DNA from 3 places in the Pseudoduganella sp. GW821-FHT12E03 genome. Region 2 is predicted to be linked to each of the others. Evidence: predicted binding sites of a transcription regulator. Region 2 holds the regulator's gene; each other region holds the start of a gene.
What was found. The regulator sigma-54, encoded in region 2, starts transcription at its own class of promoters, with help from an activator protein. The targets are predictions, from matches to a motif close to TGGCANGNAANCTGCTTT.

Region 1 (7,100 bases), on a different contig from region 2:
CGGCAGCACCGATGCGCTGGCCGCGCTGGCGGCGGCCCGCGCGGCGTCGCACGATACCGAAGGCGCGCTGGAAAGCTACACGGACCTGGCCGGCCGCCAGCCGGATAACGCCGCCGCGCAGTTGCAGCTGGCCGGCGCGCACATGGCGCTGGACCGGCCGGCCGATGCGCTGGCCGCGGTGCGCAGGGTGCTGGCACTGCAACCCGATCATGGCCTGGCGCTGGCCACGGCGGTCCGGCTGCTGGCGCAATCGCGCGCATGGGATCAGGCCTTGGCGCTGGCCAGGCCGGCACAGTCGCGCCCCGCCACCGCCGCATTGGGTTACCGCCTGGAAGGCGATGTAGAAATGGCGCGCGCCCGCGCCGCGCTGGCGCTGCCGCTATACCGCAAGGCCTACGCACTGGAACCGGGTGGTCCGCTGGTGATTTCACTGCACCGCGCACTGAGCGCCACCGGCAAGCCCGGCGACGCGCACAAGCAAATCACCGACTGGCTGGCAACCCATCCGCGCGACTTGCCCACCCGGCTGTACCTGGCCAGCACGCTGGTGGCCGCCGCCGACTACCGCGCCGCCATCCCGCATTTTGAACAGGTGCTGGCGGTCGAACCCAATCATGTGGTGGCGCTCAACGACCTGGCATGGAGCTGCCAGCAACTTGCCGACAAGCGCGCCCTGTCCTACGCGGAAAAAGCCCATGCGCTGGCGCCGGCCAATCCCGCCATTGCCGATACGCTGGGCTGGATCCTGACGCAGCAAGGCCAGTCCGGACGCGCCGTGCCATTACTCAAAAAAGCCACGGACAGCGCACCGGAGGCGGGCGACATCCGCTTCCATTACGCCAGCGCCCTGCTGCGCGCCGGCGAACGCAACGAAGCCAAGCGCCAGTTGCAGCGCCTGCAGTCCGACAGCAGCTACCGGCAGCAGGCGGAAGTGCGCGCCCTGCTGGCCGGCCTATAGCGGCCTATGGCGGCCGCACAGCACCGGGCGGCGGCAGATAGCGGCCCGGCGCAATGAGATTATCCGGGTCCAGCGCGGCCTTGATACGGCGCACGGTGCGCCAATAGCCATCACCGGCCGGATCCAGCGCCGCCATCGACTGCAATCCGACCCGGTATGGCAAATACCCCGCCGCCATCAAGGCGTCGAACAGCGCATGGTAGCAAGCCTGGGCATCGACGCATTCCTGCGCATTGTCCTTGTCATAGGCCACCGTCAGTACGCCGCCCAGCGCGCGCTCGGTGATCATGCTGAAGGTGGCAAACAAGTCAAAGCCATGGCGGACGAACAGCGGTTCGGCCAGCGCCATGACCGCTTGCAAGTCCGCGCCCCGCATCGGCAGCACCGGCGACAGCCACAGCAAACCGCAATTGTCGCGCGCGGGATCGGCGCCGACGGGAAAGTCGGGCGGCAAGCCGCCCTGGCGCCGCCAATAGGCGCCGGCAAGGAAACGACCGTCCGGCACACCCCGGTTCATATTGAACAGCGAACGCCCCAGCGCCACGCGGCCCGCCAGCTTGCGGCCGGCCGGCGTCGCCCCCAGCAGGCGCGCCGCCGCGCCGGCCAGCGCCAGCCGCCGTTCGTCGATGAAGCGCGGCGCCAGTCGCAACGGCGCCAGCGCCTGGCGCAGCGCATGGCGCGCCGCCGCCACCTGGCGTGCGCTGCCATACAGTGCGCCGGACACCGTCCACGCAGGAATACCGGCCGCGTGGCAGAGCGACGCGCGCACGTCCGACGGCAATGGCCGAGTGGCGATGTCGCGCGGATATGTCATGCCGCCCGACAGCACCCGCAAGTCATTGCCAATATGGATCACCGAACGCAGCGTGCCATCCATGCGCAGCGGGCGCAGCGCATCGACCACCACCGCCGCCCCGTCATGGCGCGGCACACTGCACAGGAAGTGCGCCAGCGCCGCGGACTGCGGCATCAGCCACAAACCAAGACTGGTGACAATGCCCAGCCCGGACTGGGTGAACAAGCCGTCAATCCACGGCCCCAGCCCATACGGGAATGCACGGGCGGCGCGCGCATGCGGGTAATGCGTGTAGCCGGTCGCGGCAATGTCGCCGTCCGCCAGCACCACTTCCATGCCGCACACTTGCTGCACCCGGTTGCCATACGGCGAGTGGCCGAAACCGCGCTCCAGGATATTGCCCACCAGGCTGGTATCGGGGCCGGCCCCGGTGCAATCGAGCCAGTACGGCAAGCCTTGCGCGGCAAGGAACTGCGACAACTGGCCCTGGGTGACACCGGGTTCGATCACCACATAGCCCAGTTCCGCATTGGCTTCGAGAATGCGGCGCATGCCGGATAAATCGACGATCACCTGGCCGGGCAACACCGCGCACGCATCGCCATATCCCCAGTTGCGGCCGGTACTGACCGGATACAGCGCGGTGCGGTGCCTTGTGGCGATGCGGACCGTGTCCACCACCTGGGCGCGGCTTTGCGGCAGCACCACCGCGGCCGGCCGCGCTGGCCACGATGCGGTGCTGCTGGCGTACGCGTCCAGGGTGGCGGAATCCGATCGCACTTGCGTCTCACCCAGCAGCGCGCGCCACTGCGCCAGCGCCTCCGCCAACCGGCCGGCAGCCGTACTCATCCCTGCCCCCGCATCAGCCGCGCGGTGATTCCCGCCTCGTCGCTGGCCGGGAAGAAATACGGATAAAAGGAACGTTCATCGCCATGCTTTTCCATCAGGCCGCCATAACGCTGGATTTGATCGCCCATATGGTCCAGGTCCAGCCGCAACAGCACGGCAGGCGCCCCCACCCGTGAACAGTTGCGCTGCGTGCCGCAAGGGCTGAAGCCCAGCATGCGGCGGTAAAACATCACGTGGCGCGGATTGACTTCGATCACATAATCCGTATGGCCGTGGATGTGGCGCGCATACAGGTAAGAGATGTGGATCAGGCCGGCAAAGACGCGCCGCGACGCGCCCTTGTCGATCGCCAGCCGCGATGGTTCACACAGCCGCCGGCCCTGGCCACGCAAGTGGTCCAGTTCGTGCCGGAAATTTTCGTCGGCGGGCAATCCCAGCACCGGATCATCCAGGCACAGCGACATGGTGCCCACCGTCGCGCCGCCGGCTTCCGCGTACAGCGTAATGCGGTTGGGGCCATGCACCGCGTGCGGATCCACGTCATAGCCGCGCCAGCCATACATTTTTTTCAGCAACACACTGGCCGCCTCCCGTTCCCGGCGTGAATTCGCCAGGCGCAAATGAAATACCTGGCGGTCGATTTCATGGTCTTCCGCCGGGTCGTGGGCGGCCTCGCCGATGACCATCTCGCGCATGCCGGGGCTGTCTTCAAAAGAAATAATCGTGTCGTTGTCCACAGTACCTCCCTTTGGTTTTGGGCACTTGGACCGGCCTCCGGCAAAAAAGTTCCCGCCGCCGGCACGATAGGCGCGGCAGTGTCGCCTTTCTTCACAATCCACCGCACCCGCCGCGCAGCGCAGCGCCAAGCCACTGTTTTACAGGCCTTTTCAACGCAGGCACGGATGCTGCTGTACAGGGATAACCGCAAGCCATGCGGCCAACCATGAAAGGAACAGCACACCATGAAAACCACGAAACTCTTGCTGGCGGCGGCCGCCGCCCTCGCCGTGGCCGGTCCTGCCAGCGCCTCGACCTTTGCTTCCGCCATCCTGGACATCACGGATTTCAAATTGCTGCATGCATCCGGCGCCGATTACGCTGTCGGCAATTTTGCCAATCTGGCCGGCACCAATGACGCCCACGCCACCGCGCAATTGAACGGCGTATTCGCCAACGCCGCCGACTCCCGTTCCATCCTGGCCGCCGTGCCGCCCAACGTCGCTCAGCAATGCCTGGGCGCCTGCATGCCGATCGCGGCCGACACCTTTACGCCGATTGCCGGTCTGCCCCCCATCATCAGCACCTATGGCCACGCGGACCAAAAACTGACCGGCTCATCCATCATGATCGGCGCCACGCCGGCCGGCGCCCACGCCTCGACGCGGGCTGACGCATCCACCGCGGTCAATGCGGTGGCGTCCGGCAATTCCGACGTCGGCACCTCGACCACCTTCCGCTTTGTGATGGGGACGTCCGACACCATGACCGTCTCATTCATGGGCAATCCCTACACGCGGGCGCTGGTCACGCCCGGCTCGGGTCCGGTCTCCAACGCCAATGCCCGGCTGTCCTGGTCGATCAATATTCTCAACGTCACCACCGGCGCCACTGAACTGGCCTATGCGCCGAATGCGCTGAACGCCGGCAGTATCCGCAGCGCCACCCACGCGGCGCCGGCCGACCTGATCTATGCCCCGGGCGCCAGCGCGTTTTCCGCCACCACCGGCATGCTGATGGCCGGCAATGAATACCAGATCACCATCAACCACAACTCACTGGCCAACACCCTGCAGGCCGTACCTGAACCCGCCTCGTTGGCATTGCTGGCAACGGGCTTGCTGGGCATGGGATTCCTGGGCCGCCGGCGCCGCGGCTGAGCGCTGCGTTCCCCCCTGGAGTTGCCTTGATGCCGCTCAATCCCCGTGGAAACTCGGGCCGGGCGGCACGGCGCCCTTCCTATAATCGATCCACAGGCCGCCACGGGCGCTGCCCATCTTGCTGGGACGATTTATGGAAGAGTTAATACAGCAACTGCAGACCGCCGCCCACTGTGTCTGGAAGTACCGCTGGCTCACCACCGCGGTTGCTTGGCTTTGCGCCCTGGCCGGCTGGACCGGCGTCGCCATGCTCCCGAATGCTTACCAAACCTCGGCCCGCGTGTTTGTCGACACGCAAGGCATCTTGAAACCATTGTTGTCCGGCATGACCAGTGTTCCCAACGTCGAACAGCAAGTGGCGATCATGAGCCGCACGTTGCTCAGCCGTCCCAACATCGAGCGCGTCATGCGCATGGTGGACCTGGACGTGCGGCAGACCACGGCGCGCGATCATGAAATCCGGATGGAAGAATTGTTGAGCCGCATCCGCATCGCGGGGACCGGCAGTTACGACATATACACCATCACCTACATCGACCGCGATCCGCGCCTGGTGCGCGATGTCGTCCAGTCGCTGCTGGCGATCTTCGTGGAAGGAAGTTTCAGGGGAAAAAAAGGGGAATCGGAAAAAGCCGTGCAATTCATCGATGAGCAGATCAGCACCTACGAAGCCAAATTGCAGGCGGCCGAGGAGTCCGTCAAAGACTTCAAACTGCGGCATAACGCGCTGTTGCCGCGCCCAGGCCAGGACTATGGCGCGCAAGTACAACAATCGGCCGATGCCCTCAATACCGCGCGCCTGGAATTGCTGGAAGCGGAACAGGCGCGCGATGCGATCCGCCAGCAAGTGCCGGCCATGGCGTTGCATGCGGCAGCGCCCGTGGCACGGCCCGCCGGAGGGCCGCCGGCCATCGATGAAGCCGAACTTGAGGTGCGCATTGCCGCGATCTACAAGACGCTCGACGCACTGCAGTTGCAGTACACCGAACAGCATCCCGATGTCATTGCCGCGCGCCGCCTGCTGGCGCAACTGGAACAGCGCAGGGCGGACCACGCACTGGAACCGCCGCCCACCGACGATCCGGGCCGCCGCTACAGTCCCATGCTGCAGCAAATCAAGGTGGCGCTGACGGACGCGGATGCGAAGGCCGCCGCCTTGCGGGCCCGTGTCCGGGAACTGACCGTGCGCCACACGCGCCTGGAAGGCCAGAGCAAGGCTGTCCCGGAACTGGAATCGCAACTGGCGCAATTGAACCGCGACTACCAGATCAACAAGGAAAACTACGAAAAGCTCATCAGCAAGCGCGAAGCGGCCAAATTATCCGGCAACCTCAGTTCAACGCAAGAAATGATGAACTTCCGCATTATCGACCCACCCACCCTGCCGGCGCGCCCGGTCAGCCCGAATCGCCTCCTGCTCAACAGTGGCGTGCTGGCGCTGGCGCTGGCCGCCGGCCTGCTTGCCGCGCTGGCGGCCAGCCGCAGCCGGCCGAATTTCGACAGCTTGCGTGAATTACGCAATTTCAGCCACCTGCAGGTGATCGGCATGATCGCCATGCACTGGACACCCGCCCAGCTGCAAATGCGCCAGCGCAGCCGGGCCGGATTTGCGGCGTTGCTCGGTGGCTTGTTGCTGTCCTATGGCGCGTTGATGGCGTACACCGTCGCCAGCAATGGTATGGCGGGCGTCACTGGATGGCCCGCGCGCTGACCGGAAGGTACTTATCATGCGCATCGGCAACTTCCCCCGCCCGGCCCCGGCCAACGCCACGGTTCCGACCGTGCCGGTCCATGCCGTGGTGGCGGAAGAATTCAGGATCATCAAACGTCCCTTGCTCAGGAAGCTGCGGGATGGCGATGGCGCCCGGTGCAACCTGATTGCCGTCACCAGTGCCGCGCATGGCGAGGGAAAGAGCTTTTGCGCACTGAACCTCGCGCTGAGCATGGCCATGGAACGGGATACCACCGTCTTGCTGGTCGATGCCCACATGGCCTCGCCTTCACTGCCGGCCATGCTGGGCATACCGGATGGGCCGGGCATGATGGAACTGTTGATGGATGACACGCTCAACGCCGCCGACGTGATTGTCCGATCGAGCCTGCCGACCTTGAGCGTCCTTCCCGCTGGCAAGACCCACCACCATGCCGCCGAGCTGCTGGCCAGCCGCGACATGGAACGGTTACTGGCCGAACTGGCCTCGCGCTATGCGGACCGCATCATCCTCTTCGACACCGCGCCCTTGCTGGTGACGACGCAAGCCAGTGTGCTGGCGGCGCAAATGGGCCAGGTGGTGCTGGTCGTCGATGCCGAAACCACCACCCATGCGGCGCTGGCCGAAGCGCTGCGCCACCTCGAGCCCTGTCCGCATATCCACCTGGTTTATAACAAGGCCCGTGTCAAGCCGGCACTGCCGGCTTCCCGCACGCGGTAACTCCTACCGTAACCGCAAGGAGCAGATGCGATGGCAATGCCCACCACCACCACGCCACTTGCCCGTCAGGCGGACTCAGCCTGCGTCCCCCTGGTTGTCCATATCACCGATACGCTCGACAGCGGCGCCGATGAAAGCCTGCTATGCCTGCTGCATCAAATGCCGCCCGGGCGCTACCGCCATCTCAT
Region 2 (7,100 bases):
GCTGCTGCTGGCGATCGGCGCCAGCCACGCGGAAAAGGCGGACTCGTACAAGCCGACGGAAATCCAGTACGACACGGCTGACCTCGACGACGTCAAGCAGATCCGCACCTTGCGCGGCAACGTCGTGCTCACGCGCGGCACCCTGCGCATGAAGTCCGACAAGGCGGTCGTGACGCAAGACCCGGAAGGCTACCAGCACGTGACGTTGACGGGCGTGCCGGGCAAGCCGGCCACGTTCCGCCAGAAGCGCGACGGCGACGGCGAGCAATGGGTTGAAGGCGAAGCCGAACGTATTGATTACGATGGCCGCATTGAACTGGTCAAACTGTTTTCAAAAGCCCGCATCAAGCGCCTGGAAGGCAGCCGTCCGAGCGATGAAGTGGCGGGGGAATTCATTTCCTATGACAGCCGCAAGGAATACTTCAGCGTGCGCAATACCGTGACCGGCGACAGCAAGCCGGGCGCGGGCCGCGGCACGATGGTGATTCAGCCGTCAGCCAAGCGTCCGCCGCCGGACGGCGCAACCCAGCCTGAGGCGGGGAAATAAGATGGCGCAGGCGGAAGTTCAAGCTGCGGCGCCAGTTGCGGCGCCCATGGCCAATTGCGGCAGTACCCTGCTGGTGCGCGGCCTGCAAAAATCGTATGGCAAGCGCCAGGTGGTGCATGACGTGTCGCTGCAAGTCGAATGCGGCGAAGTGGTGGGCTTGCTGGGGCCGAACGGCGCGGGCAAGACCACCTCGTTTTACATGATCGTGGGCCTGGTGCCGTCCGATGCGGGCAGTATCGAGATTGCCGGCAGGGATGTGTCGTCGATGCCGATCCACCAGCGGGCGGCGCTGGGCCTGTCCTACCTGCCGCAGGAAGCGTCGGTATTCCGCAAGCTGACGGTGGAAGAAAATATCCGCGCGGTGCTGGAGATCCAAAAGGTCAACGGCAAACCGCTGGCGAAGGCAGACATCGACGAGCGGCTGAACCGGCTGCTGGCGGACCTGCAAATCGAGAAATTGCGTGAAAACGCGGCGCTGTCCCTGTCTGGCGGCGAGCGCCGCCGCGTGGAAATCGCACGCGCCCTGGCCACCAATCCGCGCTTCGTGCTGCTCGATGAACCTTTTGCCGGCGTCGACCCGATTGCCGTCATCGAGATCCAGCGCATTGTCCGTTTCCTCAAGGAGCGCGGTATCGGTGTGCTGATCACTGACCACAATGTGCGCGAGACGCTGGGTATCTGCGACCGCGCGTACATCATCAACCAGGGCGCCGTGCTAGCCTCGGGCCGTCCGGACGACATCATCGCCGACGAATCCGTGCGCCGCGTCTACCTGGGTGAACATTTCCGTATGTAGGAACCATGAAACAGTCACTGCAACTTCGCACTTCGCAGCACCTTGCGCTGACTCCTCAGCTGCAGCAGTCGATCCGCCTGCTGCAATTGTCCACCCTGGAGCTGCATCAGGAACTGGAACAAATCCTCGGCGAAAACCCGTTGCTGGAACGCCTGGACGATCCGCTCGACCATTCGGTGCGCCTGCTGGCCGATGGCGCCATCAGCGCGCCGGTGCAAAACGGCGCGGAAGCCACGCCGGACACCTTGCAGCCGCCATCGGATGGCGCCGCGCCGGCCGATGGCGACGCCCCGCATGAAGGCGGGGCCGAGGGCGGCGAGGGCGACAACGCCGGCGCGGCCGACGGCGACAGCGACTGGAGCGATGTCGGCCGGGCCAAGAGTCCGGATGACGACGATTCCCGCCCGCAAATCGAAGCCAGCCACTGCACCCTGCGCGAACATTTGCTGGAGCAAATGCGCGTAACGGTGACGGAAGAGCGCGACCGCATCCTGATGGAACTGATCATCGATGCGCTCGACGACAACGGTTACCTCGAAGAGTCGCTGGAAGAAATCCATGCCCGCCTGCCGGAAGAAGCGGAAGTGGACTTCGATGAGCTGCGCACGTCGCTGACCTTGCTGCAAAGTTTTGATCCGGCCGGCGTGGGCGCGCGCAGCGCGTCCGAATGCCTGGCATTGCAAATCAGGCAAATGCCGAATGTGCCGCTGGTGACGCGCCGCATGGCGCTGGTCATCGTCGACAAGCACCTGACCTGGTTTGCCCAGCGCGAATTCAACAAGCTGAAAAAAGCCCTCGATTGCGACGATGAAGACTTGCGCGAGGCGCAAGCGGTGATTCGCCTGTGCAATCCCCATCCGGGCGCGGAATTCGCATCGGACGTGTCCGATTACGTGGTGCCGGACGTGATTGTGAAAAAAGCCCGCAACGGCTGGCAAGTGACCCTGAACAACGACGTCATGCCGCGCCTGCGCGTCAATGCGATGTATGCGAACTTGTTGAAGCAGGGCAAGAGCGAATCCGCGATGGGCGCACAGTTGCAGGAAGCCAAGTGGCTGATTAAAAACATGCGCCAGCGCTTCGACACGATCTTGCGCGTGGCCCAGGCCATCGTTGAGCGGCAAAAGAATTTCTTCTCGCACGGCGCGGTAGCGATGCGGCCCCTTGTGTTGCGTGAAATTGCTGATACACTGGGTCTACACGAGAGCACTATTTCTCGTGTAACAACTCAAAAATATATGCTCACGCCCCATGGCATGTTTGAGTTGAAATACTTCTTTGGCAGCCACGTCGCAACAGAAGCAGGAGGAGAGGCGTCCTCCACGGCGATACGGGCGCTGATCGTGCAATTGACAGGAGCAGAAGACCCTAAAAATCCATTATCCGACAGTAAGATTGCGGACATGCTGGGGGAACAAGGCATGGTAATTGCGCGACGGACTGTTGCCAAATATCGCGAAGCATTGAAAATCCCGCCCGTTAGTCTGCGCAAAGCTCTGTAGTGTTACTGGGTTCCCCTGCGCGCCACAGCATAACTGTGATACGTACGAACCTTCATCTTTAGGAGTGTGTATGAATCTCACCATCAGTGGACATCATCTCGAAGTGACCCCCGCGATTCGCGAATACGTGCAGAACAAACTGGAACGCGTAAAACGTCATTTCGATCAAGTAATTGATATTGCTGTCATCCTGACTGTAGATAACCTCACCGAGAAAGAGAAAAGGCAAAAAGCCGAGATCAATCTGCGAATGTCCGGCAAGACCGTGTACGTGGAAAGCCTGTCGCAAGACTTGTACGCTGCCATCGATACGCTGGTCGATAAACTGGATCGCCAGGTTATGAAATACAAAGGCAAGATACAAGAGCATAACCACACCGCGATCAAACACCTTCCGGATAATTACGACGAGTCGGCCGCCACCGCATAAGCGGTCCCCGATACTCGGACGAAAAGGGCGCAGTTGGCGCCCTTTTTTGCGCCTGTACTATTCCCATGGCGACGCTACAATAGCTTTCTTTCAATTCAGCGATGCCTGCCATGAGCGAACCAGTCGTGACACATGTCCTCACCCACATCAGCAACGGAACCGGGTTTATCACGTTGGACCGGCCGAAGGCATTGAATTCCCTGTCGCTCGACATGGTGCGCGCCATGACCGGCATCTTGCTGGCCTGGCGCGATGATCCGCAAGTGGCGGCAGTGGTGATCCGCAGCAGCAGTGAAAAAGCGCTGTGCGCCGGCGGCGATATCCGCTTTTTCCATGACGCCGGCAAAGCCACACCGCAGGGCGGCAGCGCGCTGCTGGAAGATTTTTTCACGGAAGAATATGCGCTGAACCACCTGATCCATTACTACCCGAAACCGTATATCGCCATCATGGATGGCGTGGTGATGGGCGGCGGCATGGGCATTGCGCAGGGCGGACCCGGCTGCGGCGTGCGCATCGTCACGGAGCGCACGAAAATGGCGATGCCGGAAGTGAATATCGGCTTGTTCCCGGATGTCGGCGGCAGTCATTTCCTGTCGCATGCACCGGGCCAGCTGGGACGCTATCTCGGCGTCACGGGCGTGACGGTGGGCGCGGCCGACGCGCTGTACGCGGACCTGGCCGACCACTTCGTGCCAGTGGCGCAATTGCCGGCGCTGGCGGCGTTGCTGGCAGCGACGCCGGGCGCGCAACTGGTGCAGGCGATTGCCGATTTTGCCGCGCCGTTCCGCGCGCAGGCCGGCGTGGCCGTGATGGAAACCCAGTTCGATGCGATTGAACGCCATTTTGCGCCGGAAACCGTGGCCGAGATGATGGCTTCCCTGGCCGGCGACAGCGATGAATTTGCGCAGAAAACCCTGAAGCTCATGCAGGGCCGCTCGCCCCTGATGATGTGCGTGACCCTGGCGCTGCTGGACCGCGGCGAATCAATGAGCGTGGCCGATTGCCTGCGCATGGAGCGCAATGTGGTGCGCCGCAATTTCGAACACGGCGAAGTACTGGAAGGCGTGCGCGCGCTGGTGATCGACAAGGACAACGCGCCGAAGTGGTCACCCGCCTCGCTCGACGACGTGACGCCGGCCATGGTGGAGCGCTTCTTTGAACCGGCGTGGCCTGTCTGGGCGCATCCGCTGCGCCACCTGGCATGATGGCAGGCGCATGACGCTCGACCGGCTCGATACGCAGATCCTGAACATCCTGCAGGACGACGCCAGTGTCCCGTTGCGGACACTGGCGCAGCAAGTGCACGCCTCCGTTGCCACCTGCCAGCGCCGCATCGCGCAATTGCGCGCCAGCGGCATCCTGCTCAAGGACGTCGCGCTGGTGGACCGGGTGCGGGTCGGGCGGCCGTTGACGATTTTCGTGCAGGTCGAACTGGACCAGCAAAATACGGCGCTGTTGAAGCAGTTTGAAGCGCTGATGCGGGGCGAGCCGGACGTGATGGCGTGCTATGAAGTGGCCGGCGAGTTCGACTTCATGCTGGTGATGACGGCCGCTTCGATGGAGTCGTATCACGAACTGACGCGCCGGCTGTTTACGTCAACTAACAATATCCGCAACTATAAAAGCCTGTTCGCGATGAATTGCGCGAAGTTCGAGACCAGGGTGCCTTTGGAATAATTTCCCGCCGCGCCACCGCATTTGGAAAAAATGTCTCACCGCGCATCCGTATCATGAGGCCTCGCATCCACCACCACGAGGACACCATCATGATTGACCATGCATCCATCGGCGCCAGCGACCTGGCCCGCTCCATCGATTTTTATACCGCTTGCCTGGAGACCTTGGGTTATACCTTGCAGCACCGTGATGCGGGACAAGCCATTTATGGCGAAGACGGCAAATGGAGCTTTGCCTTGTACCCTGCCGCGCCGGATGCGCCGCTGGTGGGCAGCCGCACCCACATCGCATTTACAGCGCCTTCGCAGGCGGCGGCGCGCGCCTTTTATGACACGGCGCTGGCGCGCGGCGCCACCAAACTGCGCGAGCCGGGCTTGCGGCCCGATATCAACGACGCGTATTACGGGATGATGATCCAGGACCTCGATGCGCACAGCATCGAGGTGGTGCACTGGAGCCGTTAAGTCAAGGCAGGCGCGGTCAGGATTGTTCGCGGTGGCGCAGCACCACGCGCTCGCTGTGATGGAAGTGGCGCGCCAGCCGTTCCGCCATGTAGACGGAACGGTGCTGGCCGCCGGTGCAGCCGATCGCCACCGTCAGGTAGCTGCGGTTGTCGCCCTTGAATGAGGGCAGCCACTTGGTAATGAAGTCGCGGATATCCTTGAACATTTCCTCGGCGCTGGGCTGCGCATCGAGGAACGCAATCACGGGCGCATCGCGGCCCGTCATGGGGCGCAGCGCGAGGTCGTAATACGGATTCGGGATCGCGCGCACGTCAAACACAAAATCGGCGTCGAGCGGCACGCCCAGCTTGAACGCGAACGATTCAAAGAACACCGTCAATGGCGCATTTTCGCTTTGCACCAGGTCTTTGACCCAAGCGCGCAGTTTATTGGCGCTCAATTCCGACGTATCAATCACATGTCCGAGCTGCTCGATGGCCGACAGCCGTTCCCGTTCTTCCAGGATGCATTCGATCAGGGTGCGGCGCGCGGCCGGGTTGTGGCCCGGCTTTAATTCATGCGACAGCGGGTGGCTGCGGCGCGTTTCCGAGAAGCGGGCCACCAGGGAGTGGGTATTCGCCGTTAGGAACATGATTTTCACGTCATGGCCCTGTACGCGCAGGTCGCTGACGACGCCGGGCAGGCTGGCCAGCGACTGGGAGCTGCGTGCATCGACCGCCACCGCCAGCGCCTGGGCGCCTTCATCGGTCAACTGGGTGACCAGTTGGGCCAGCAAGGCGGGCGGCAGGTTATCGACGCAGTAGTAGCCCGTGTCTTCGAGGACGTTCAGGGCGACGGATTTTCCGGAGCCGGATATACCGGTAATAAGCACGATTCGCATAGGTATTGATAATACCTCAATGCTTGCTGATAGTGCATCACCGATGCGGGGCAGTCCGCCGTGTTTAATCGCCGGACATCGCCTGGCGCTGGCGCTCCATGAATTCCTGTAAGGTGTCGATGCCCCGCAGTTGCAGAATGGTATTGCGCACCGCGGCTTCCAGCAGCACCGCGATGTTGCGGCCGGCCGCCACCGGGATCACGACTTTGCGGATCGGCAGGCCCAGCACATCTTCGGTCGGGAACTGGAACGGCAGGCGCTCGACTTCTTCTTCCAGCGCGGAACGGCGCACCAGGTGCACGATGAGTTTCAGGCGCATCTTGCGGCGCACGGCGGTTTCACCAAAGATGGCTTTAATGTCCAGCAAGCCCAGCCCACGGACTTCCAGCAAGTTTTGCAGCAGGGCGGGACAGCGGCCCTCGATCATGTTGGGCGCGATGCGGGCAAATTCCACCGCATCGTCCGCCACCAAGCCGTGGCTGCGGGAAATCAGCTCCAGGCCCAGTTCGGACTTGCCCAATCCGGAATCGCCCGTGATCAGCACGCCCACCCCCAGCACATCCATGAACACGCCATGCATGATGATGCGTTGCGCCAGTTTTTTCGACAGGTAGACCCGCAGGAAGTCGATCACCTGCGCGGCCGGCAGCGGGGTGGAAAACAGGGGGATGTTTTTTTCGTCGCAGATCGCGAGGATGTCCGGCGGTGTTTCCAGGCCCTGTGCGATGATCAGCGCGGGCGGGCCGCCGGCAATCAGTTCGCCAATCACATGGGCGCGCGTCAGGGATTTCAGGCGCTGGT
Region 3 (7,100 bases), on a different contig from region 2:
GACCCACCTGCTGCCGGCGCCGCTGGGTTACCTGCTGAACCACCGGGGGCACACGCACACATTGCTGTATGCGCTGCCACAGGCGTTGCTGCTGGTGGCGCTGCTGTGGGTGTGCTGGCCGGCCGCGCGCGCACTGCTCAAACGCAGCGGCCATGCCCGGCTGGGACTGGCGCTGGCGGTGCTGTTCGGTTTTGCGCTGCATCTCGGCATGGACTTTTTGAATTCCTATGGCGTGCACCCGTTTTATCCGTTTGACGGGCGCTGGTTTTATGGCGACATGGTGTTCATTATCGAACCCGTGTTCTGGGTGGCGTTCGGCGTGCCGCTGATCATGGCGGTCCCAAACAGGGCGCCGCGCTGGGTCTTGATGGCGGGGCTGGCGGCGGCCTTGCTGTATTTCCTGCGCAAGGATTATCTGACCCTGGTGTCGTTCAGTGTGCTGCTGGCGCTGGGAATCGGGCTGGCGGCCTTGCGCGGCGTGCGGGCGCACAGCCGCTGGGCGATGGCGCTGGCGTTGTTGGCCAGCGTGGCGTTTGTCGGCGTGCAAGGGGCGGCTTCCGCGATGGGGCGGGCGCGGGTGGAAAGCACCTTGCGCGCGCTCGATGGCGGCACGCGCGTACTGGATGTGTCGATGACGGCGTTTCCCGCGCAGCCGCTGTGCTGGATTTTTGTGTCGGTGGAGTCCAATGCCGCGCAAGACCGCTACACCCTGCGGCGCGGGCTGGTCAGTGTATTGCCGCTGTTGCCGGCCGCGTCGTGTCCGGCCGGGCTGGCCGACCCGATGCCGTCGGTGGCGCTGAACGGCGCCGCCGATGTGCGCCAATATAAGCAGGTACAAGGCAGCTTGGCGGCACTGCGCCAGCTGAAGGAGAGCAATTGCTGGTTTGACGACTGGCTGCGCTTTGCCCGCGCGCCGGTGGTGGAAAACGGCGTCGCCACGGACTTGCGCTTCGCCACCACCCCGCGCGGCAATTTCAGCACCATGCCGGTGGCGCGGACGGACGGCACGGCGTGTCCGGGCGGTGTGCCGAAGTGGGACTATCCGCGCAAGGATTTGCTGGGAGGCGCCTAGCGGCCGGCCTGACGCTGTCCCGCCACCTCGTTGCCAGTGCACCGGCGCTGCGCCGGCATGGCCCGGGCCGATGGGCGCCGTGCCGCCCAGTTTTGCGCCTGGCGCCGTGCCGCCGGGCTAAGATGGCGCAATCCGCCGCCTCCGGGAGCTTTCCATGGCCAAACCGATTGAATCGACGACAGCGCGGGCGCCGGCGCCGCCAGCCGCGTCCAGCGACCCGCACCAGCGTTACGGCAAGCCTGATGGCGGCTGGCGCGCCCGCCTGTATGCGGTGATTTTTGAATCGGATACGCGCGCCGGCCGCTGGTTCGACCTGGCGCTGATCGGCGCCATCGTGCTCAGCGTGGCCGCCGTGGTGCTGTCCAGCATTGCCCCGGTCGCGCGCAAGTACGGATCATGGCTGCTGGCGGCCGAATGGCTGTTTACCATCTTGTTTACCATTGAATACATCGGCCGCCTGCTGTGCGTCAAACGCCCGGACCGCTATGCGCGCAGTTTCTTCGGCGTGATTGATTTACTGTCGGTGTTACCCAGCTATATTTCCCTGTTCATCCCGCAAGCGCACGTGCTGCTCGACATCCGCATCCTGCGCTTGCTGCGCATGTTCCGGATCCTCAAGCTGACCTTGTATATCGACGAATACGGCATGCTGGGCCGCGCCTTGCTGGCCAGCCGCCGCAAGATCCTGATCTTTTTATCGGTGGTGATGCTGATCGTGTTCCTGCTGGGGACCGTCATGTATGTGGTGGAAGGGCCGGCCCACGGCTATACCAGCATCCCGACCGCCGTGTACTGGGCCATCAGCACCGTGACCACCGTGGGCTTTGGCGATCTGGTGCCGAAGACGGACCTGGGGCGCACGGTGGCGTCGCTGATGATGCTGTTGGGCTGGGGCATCCTGGCGGTGCCCACCGGCATTATCAGTTCGGAAATCACCCATCAGCGCGGCGGCGCCTACGCGTATCGCCGCACTTGCCCGTCCTGTGGCAGCGACGGGCATGAGACGGCGGCCAAATACTGCAAGGATTGCGGCGCGGCGCTGGGCGAGGGCGACGGCCGCGCTTGAAGGCGGCTTATGCCGCGCGCGGCAATGCCGCGACATCGTCGTGATCGGTCGACATCGCCACCGTCATCCACTGCGCCAGTTCCTGTTCGACAAACGCGTTTTTCTCGCGGATGCCGGCCACCGTGTCGGACCCCAGCGGCAGGCGCACCGGCGGCCGGGGCGCGTCGGCCAGTTGCAGGATGGCCAGCGACAGTTTTTGTGGATCGCCCGGCTGCTGGTGATTGACCCCGGCCATCAGGGTGCGCATGGCTCCCACGGTCGCCTCGTATTCCGCGATCGGCCGCGCCGCGTTTTTCATGGATGAGGCATCGAGGAAATCGGTGCGGAAGAAACCGGGTTCCACCGTGGTGGCGTGGATGCCCAGTGGCGCCAGTTCCATCGCCAGCGATTCCGACAAGGCTTCCACGGCAAACTTGGTCGAGGTGTAGATGCCCCAGCCGGCGTAGGATTGATAGCCGCCCACCGATGAAATATTGATGATGTGGCCGGCACGGCGGGCGCGCATATGGGGCAGCACGGCGCGTGTCACGTTCAGCAGGCCGAATACATTGGTGTCGTACTGGGCGCGGATTTCCGCATCGGTGGCTTCTTCCACGGACGCCAGCAGCCCATAACCGGCATTATTGACCAGCACGTCAATGCGGCCGAAGCGCTCGATCGCCGCGTGGGCGGCCAGGATGGCGGGCGCTTCCTGCGTCACGTCCAGGCGCAGCGCCAGCAGGTTTTCATGCTGGCCCAGCGCCGCGGTCACGGTGTCCGGGTTGCGGGCGGTGGCGACCACCTGGTCGCCGCGCGCCAGCGCGTCTTTTGCAATCAGCAGGCCAAAGCCACGGGAGGCGCCGGTGATAAACCATACTTTGCTCATGTCAGTCTCCTTGGGATACATCGGGTGGTTGATGGAGAGCAGTGTAGGGCGCGCCAACCTGCTACACTAGATATGGTAAAGGCGTTTGATTATCAACCTTTGGTTGTAAATACATGGATAAATCCCGGGTCCTGACCCTGTTCATTGGCGTGGTGCGCGCCGGCAGCTTCAGCCAGGCGGCGCAGGAAGCGGGCTTGTCGCCGCAAGCCGTCAGCAAGGCGGTGCGCCAGCTGGAAGACCACCTGGGCGTGCGCCTGTTTCACCGCACCACGCGCAGCCTGACCCTGACCGAAGAGGGGGAGCGCCTGTTCGAACTGGCCAATCCCGGCATGCGCCTGCTCGACGAAGCCCTCGACACCGTGCAAAACAGCCGGCGCGACATGGATGGCGTGATCCGCATCGCGGCGCCGACCTCGTTTGGCCAGCACGTCGTGGTGCCGCTGATCCGTGATTTCCAGGAACGTTATCCGGGCGTGCGCTTTGACCTGGTGCTGGAAGACCAGTTCACCGACCTGGTGGAAGCGCGCATTGATGTCGGCTTCCGGGCCGGCAATCCGCCTGAACGCAACCTGGTATCGCGCCGGATTGGCGATTTGTGGCTGGTGGTGTGCGCGGCGCCCCGCTATATAGAACTGCATGGCGCCCCGGATGGCATCGACGCGCTGCGCGAGCACCGCTGCACGGGGTTCCGCCAGCCGAATACCGGACGCATGGTGCCATGGGAATTCCGCGTCGATGGCGCCACGGTGTACCGCGATATCCCCTCGGTGGCCAGCTTCAATACCGCCGAAGCGGAAGTGGCCGCCGTGCTGGCCGGCATGGCGATCGGGCAACTGGGCTGGTACATGGTGGCGGACGACCTCCGCGCCGGCCGCCTGCGGCACCTGCTGCCGCACACCACGGCGTCGTATGGCGGCGTGTATATGTATTACCAGCAGCGCACCCAGATGCCGCAGCGGGTACGGGAATTCATTGATTACGCGGTCGAGCATGCGCCCGCACAGTTTGCGGGAGGCCCATGGACCGGCTCCACCTGATCACCGTGTATATCGCCGTCGCCGAAGAACAAAGCTTTGCCGCCGGCGCGCGCCGGCTCGGCATGTCGCCCCCGGCCGTGACGCGCGCGGTGACAAAGCTCGAGGAGCGGCTCGGCGTGCGCCTGCTGGAGCGCACCACCCGTCACGTGCGCGTCACGGAAGCGGGACGGCGCTACCTGGACGATGCGCGCCGCATCGTGGCCGAACTCGATGAAGCCGATGACGCGGCGGCCGGCAGCGGCGCCGCGCCGCGCGGCCATTTGTCGGTAACGGCGCCGATGCTGTTCGGCCGCCTGTACGTGACGCCGGGCATCGTCGACTATTTGCAGCGCTACCCGCAAATGGAAGTGTCGGCGCTGTTTGTCGACCGGGTGGTGAACCTGGTGGAAGAGGGCATCGACGTGGCGGTGCGCATCGGCGACTTGCCGGATTCGACCATGCGCGCGGCGCCGGTGGGCCAGGTGCGGCGCGTCTTTGTGGCGTCGCCCGCCTACCTGGCCCGGCATGGCGCGCCGCGCACGCCGCAGGAACTGGCGGCGCATACCATCATCGGCGCGAACGGTTCCAACGTGGGACCGGACTGGCGCTTCCTGCAGGACGGCGCCGTGCGCACCATGCGCATGGCGCCGCGCCTGCAAGTCAATTCCAATGATGCCGTGATCGACGCCGCCAAGCTGGGCCTGGGCATCGCCCGCCTGCTGTCGTACCAGGCGGCGGCCGCGCTGGCGGCCGGGGACTTGCAACTGGTGCTGGAAGAGTACGCGACGGCGCCGGTGCCGATCCATATCGTGCACCGCGACAGCCGGCAAGGCTCCGCGCGCATCCGCAGCTTCGTGGATTTGATGGTGGCGCGCTTGCGCGCCGATGCGTTCCTGCAGTCCGAACACACTCTATTCGGCGCCACGCCCCGTTAAATAGCACTGCCTGAAAACAGTGCGCTAAAGTTGGTGCGTCGCACAAAGACGGTGCCGCGCATGTGCCGAATGCACGGCCCGAAGCCACTGTTTTTCCCACGTTTGCCCCATGTTTGCCCGATTTTTGCCGCTGGCACGCCACTTGCAAAGCATCAGGCAGGGCAGGCAGCCGCCTGTCATTCGCTACGGGGACCCTACAGGATGGACAACTACAAACTCACCCGCCGTACCCTGCTCAAGGCCGGCGCCGCCACGGCAATCTCCGGACTGTCCACGCAAGGTGTGTGGGCCGCCGGCTCGGACAAGCCGGAAAAGGAAGAAGTCAAAGTCGGCTTCATTCCACTGACCGATTGCGCTTCCGTCATCATGGCGTCGGTGCTGGGATTCGACAAGAAGTATGGAATTAAGATCGTGCTCAGCAAGGAGGCTTCGTGGCCCGGCGTGCGCGACAAGCTGGTCAATGGCGAACTCGATGCCGCGCACGTGCTGTATGGCCTGGTCTATGGCGTGCACCTGGGCGCGGGCGGTCCGAAGAAAGACATGGCGGTGCTGATGAACCTGAACCATAACGGCCAGGCCATCACCCTGTCGAAAAAGCTGGCGGACAAGGGCGCGGTCGATGGCGCGTCGCTGGCCAAGCTGATGAAAGCGGAGCCGCGCGAATACACGTTTGCCCAGACCTTCCCGACCGGTACCCACGCCATGTGGCTGTATTACTGGCTCGCCACGCACGGCATCAATCCGATGAAGGACGCCAAGGTCATCACGGTGCCGCCGCCGCAAATGGTGGCCAATATGCGCATCGGGAATATGGATGGCTATTGCGTCGGCGAACCATGGAATCACCGCGCGATTGTCGATGGCGTCGGCATTACCGCCACCACCACCCAGGATATCTGGCGCGACCACCCGGAAAAAGTGCTGGGCACCAGCGCCGAATGGGTCAAGAAGTATCCGAACACGGCGCGCGCCCTGGTGGCGGCGGTGCTCGATGCGGGCCGCTGGATCGATGCGTCGCTGTCGAACAAACTCAAAATGGCGGAAACCATTGCCGATAAATCGTACGTCAACACCACGGTCGATGTGATCAACCAGCGCATCCTGGGCCGCTACCAGAATGGCCTGGGCAAGACCTGGGATGACCCGAACCCGATGCGCTTCTTCAACGACGGCCTGGTCAACTATCCGTTCCTGTCGGACGGGATGTGGTTCCTGACGCAGCAAAAACGCTGGGGTTTGCTGAAGAGCGAACCGGATTACCTGGCGGTCGCCACGCAAATCAACCAGATCGATGTCTACAAGGATGCGGCTGGCATGGCCAAGGTGTCGCTGCCGAAAACCAATATGCGCACCATCAAGATGCTCGATGGCGCCACCTTCGATGGCAAGAACCCGAAAGCGTTTGCCGAGTCGTTCAAGATCAAAGCCTGACCCCGGGAGAACATGATGAATGCAGTGTTGAAAACCGTCGCCGCCGTACCGGTCGCCGCACCTGTTGCAGAGATGGCGCCTGCCGCCGCCGCGCCGCTCGAGCGGCCCGCCCGCAGCGAACGCATTGCCGCCAAGGGCGTCTCGCTGGCGTCAGGCAGCATGCACCTGCACGCGCTGGTGTTGAAATTCCTGCCGCCGCTGGCGGGCCTGGCGCTGCTGGTGCTGGTGTGGCAAATCCTGGCGGCAAAAAACAGCGGTTTCCCGACACCGCTGGAAACCTGGCATGAAGCGGTGCACCTGTTCTCGGACCCGTTTTACCGCAAAGGACCGAACGACCAGGGCATCGGCTGGAACGTGCTGGCGTCGCTGCAGCGGGTGGCCATCGGCTTCGGCCTGGCGGCGGCGGTTGGCATACCGCTGGGCTTCATTATCGGCCGCTTTAAATTCATGTACGGCATGTTCGGTCCCATCATCAGCCTGCTGAAACCCGTGTCGCCGCTGGCATGGCTGCCGATCGGCCTGCTGGTGTTCAAGGCCGCCAACCCCGCCGCGATCTGGTCGATCTTTATCTGCTCGATCTGGCCAATGATCATCAACACGGCGGTCGGCGTGCAGCGCGTGCCGCAGGATTACATGAACGTGGCGCGGGTGCTGTCGCTGTCCGAATGGAAGATTTTCACGAAGATCCTGTTGCCGTCGGTGCTGCCGTACATGC

Region 1: AC1RRC_RS03695 (EDSAP-1 family PEP-CTERM protein) is a predicted target of sigma-54. The motif match lies at 3,498-3,515, and genes of this name have one in related genera.
Region 3: AC1RRC_RS18535 (CmpA/NrtA family ABC transporter substrate-binding protein) is a predicted target of sigma-54. The motif match lies at 5,086-5,103, and genes of this name have one in related genera.

Annotation. Positions count from the first base shown of each region.
Region 1 covers NZ_JBXAQJ010000001.1:945,445-952,544, forward strand. The annotation lists gene prsT (XrtA/PEP-CTERM system TPR-repeat protein PrsT) at 1-958, shown strand, start outside; gene AC1RRC_RS03685 (FAD-binding oxidoreductase) at 963-2,603, opposite strand; gene AC1RRC_RS03690 (N-acyl amino acid synthase FeeM domain-containing protein) at 2,600-3,340, opposite strand; gene AC1RRC_RS03695 (EDSAP-1 family PEP-CTERM protein) at 3,566-4,480, shown strand; gene AC1RRC_RS03700 (XrtA system polysaccharide chain length determinant) at 4,614-6,191, shown strand; gene AC1RRC_RS03705 (XrtA-associated tyrosine autokinase) at 6,208-6,912, shown strand; gene AC1RRC_RS03710 (glycosyltransferase) at 6,943-7,100, shown strand, end outside.
Region 2 covers NZ_JBXAQJ010000010.1:6,683-13,782, forward strand. The annotation lists gene lptA (lipopolysaccharide transport periplasmic protein LptA) at 1-547, shown strand, start outside; gene lptB (LPS export ABC transporter ATP-binding protein) at 549-1,343, shown strand; gene AC1RRC_RS23835 (RNA polymerase factor sigma-54) at 1,349-2,845, shown strand; gene hpf (ribosome hibernation-promoting factor, HPF/YfiA family) at 2,916-3,275, shown strand; gene AC1RRC_RS23845 (enoyl-CoA hydratase/isomerase family protein) at 3,386-4,483, shown strand; gene AC1RRC_RS23850 (Lrp/AsnC family transcriptional regulator) at 4,494-4,955, shown strand; gene AC1RRC_RS23855 (VOC family protein) at 5,045-5,419, shown strand; gene rapZ (RNase adapter RapZ) at 5,436-6,299, opposite strand; gene hprK (HPr(Ser) kinase/phosphatase) at 6,364-7,100, opposite strand, start outside.
Region 3 covers NZ_JBXAQJ010000007.1:73,559-80,658, forward strand. The annotation lists gene AC1RRC_RS18510 (metal-dependent hydrolase) at 1-1,072, shown strand, start outside; gene AC1RRC_RS18515 (ion transporter) at 1,227-2,138, shown strand; gene AC1RRC_RS18520 (oxidoreductase) at 2,146-3,003, opposite strand; gene AC1RRC_RS18525 (LysR family transcriptional regulator) at 3,117-4,040, shown strand; gene AC1RRC_RS18530 (LysR family transcriptional regulator) at 4,022-4,954, shown strand; gene AC1RRC_RS18535 (CmpA/NrtA family ABC transporter substrate-binding protein) at 5,156-6,385, shown strand; gene ntrB (nitrate ABC transporter permease) at 6,401-7,100, shown strand, end outside.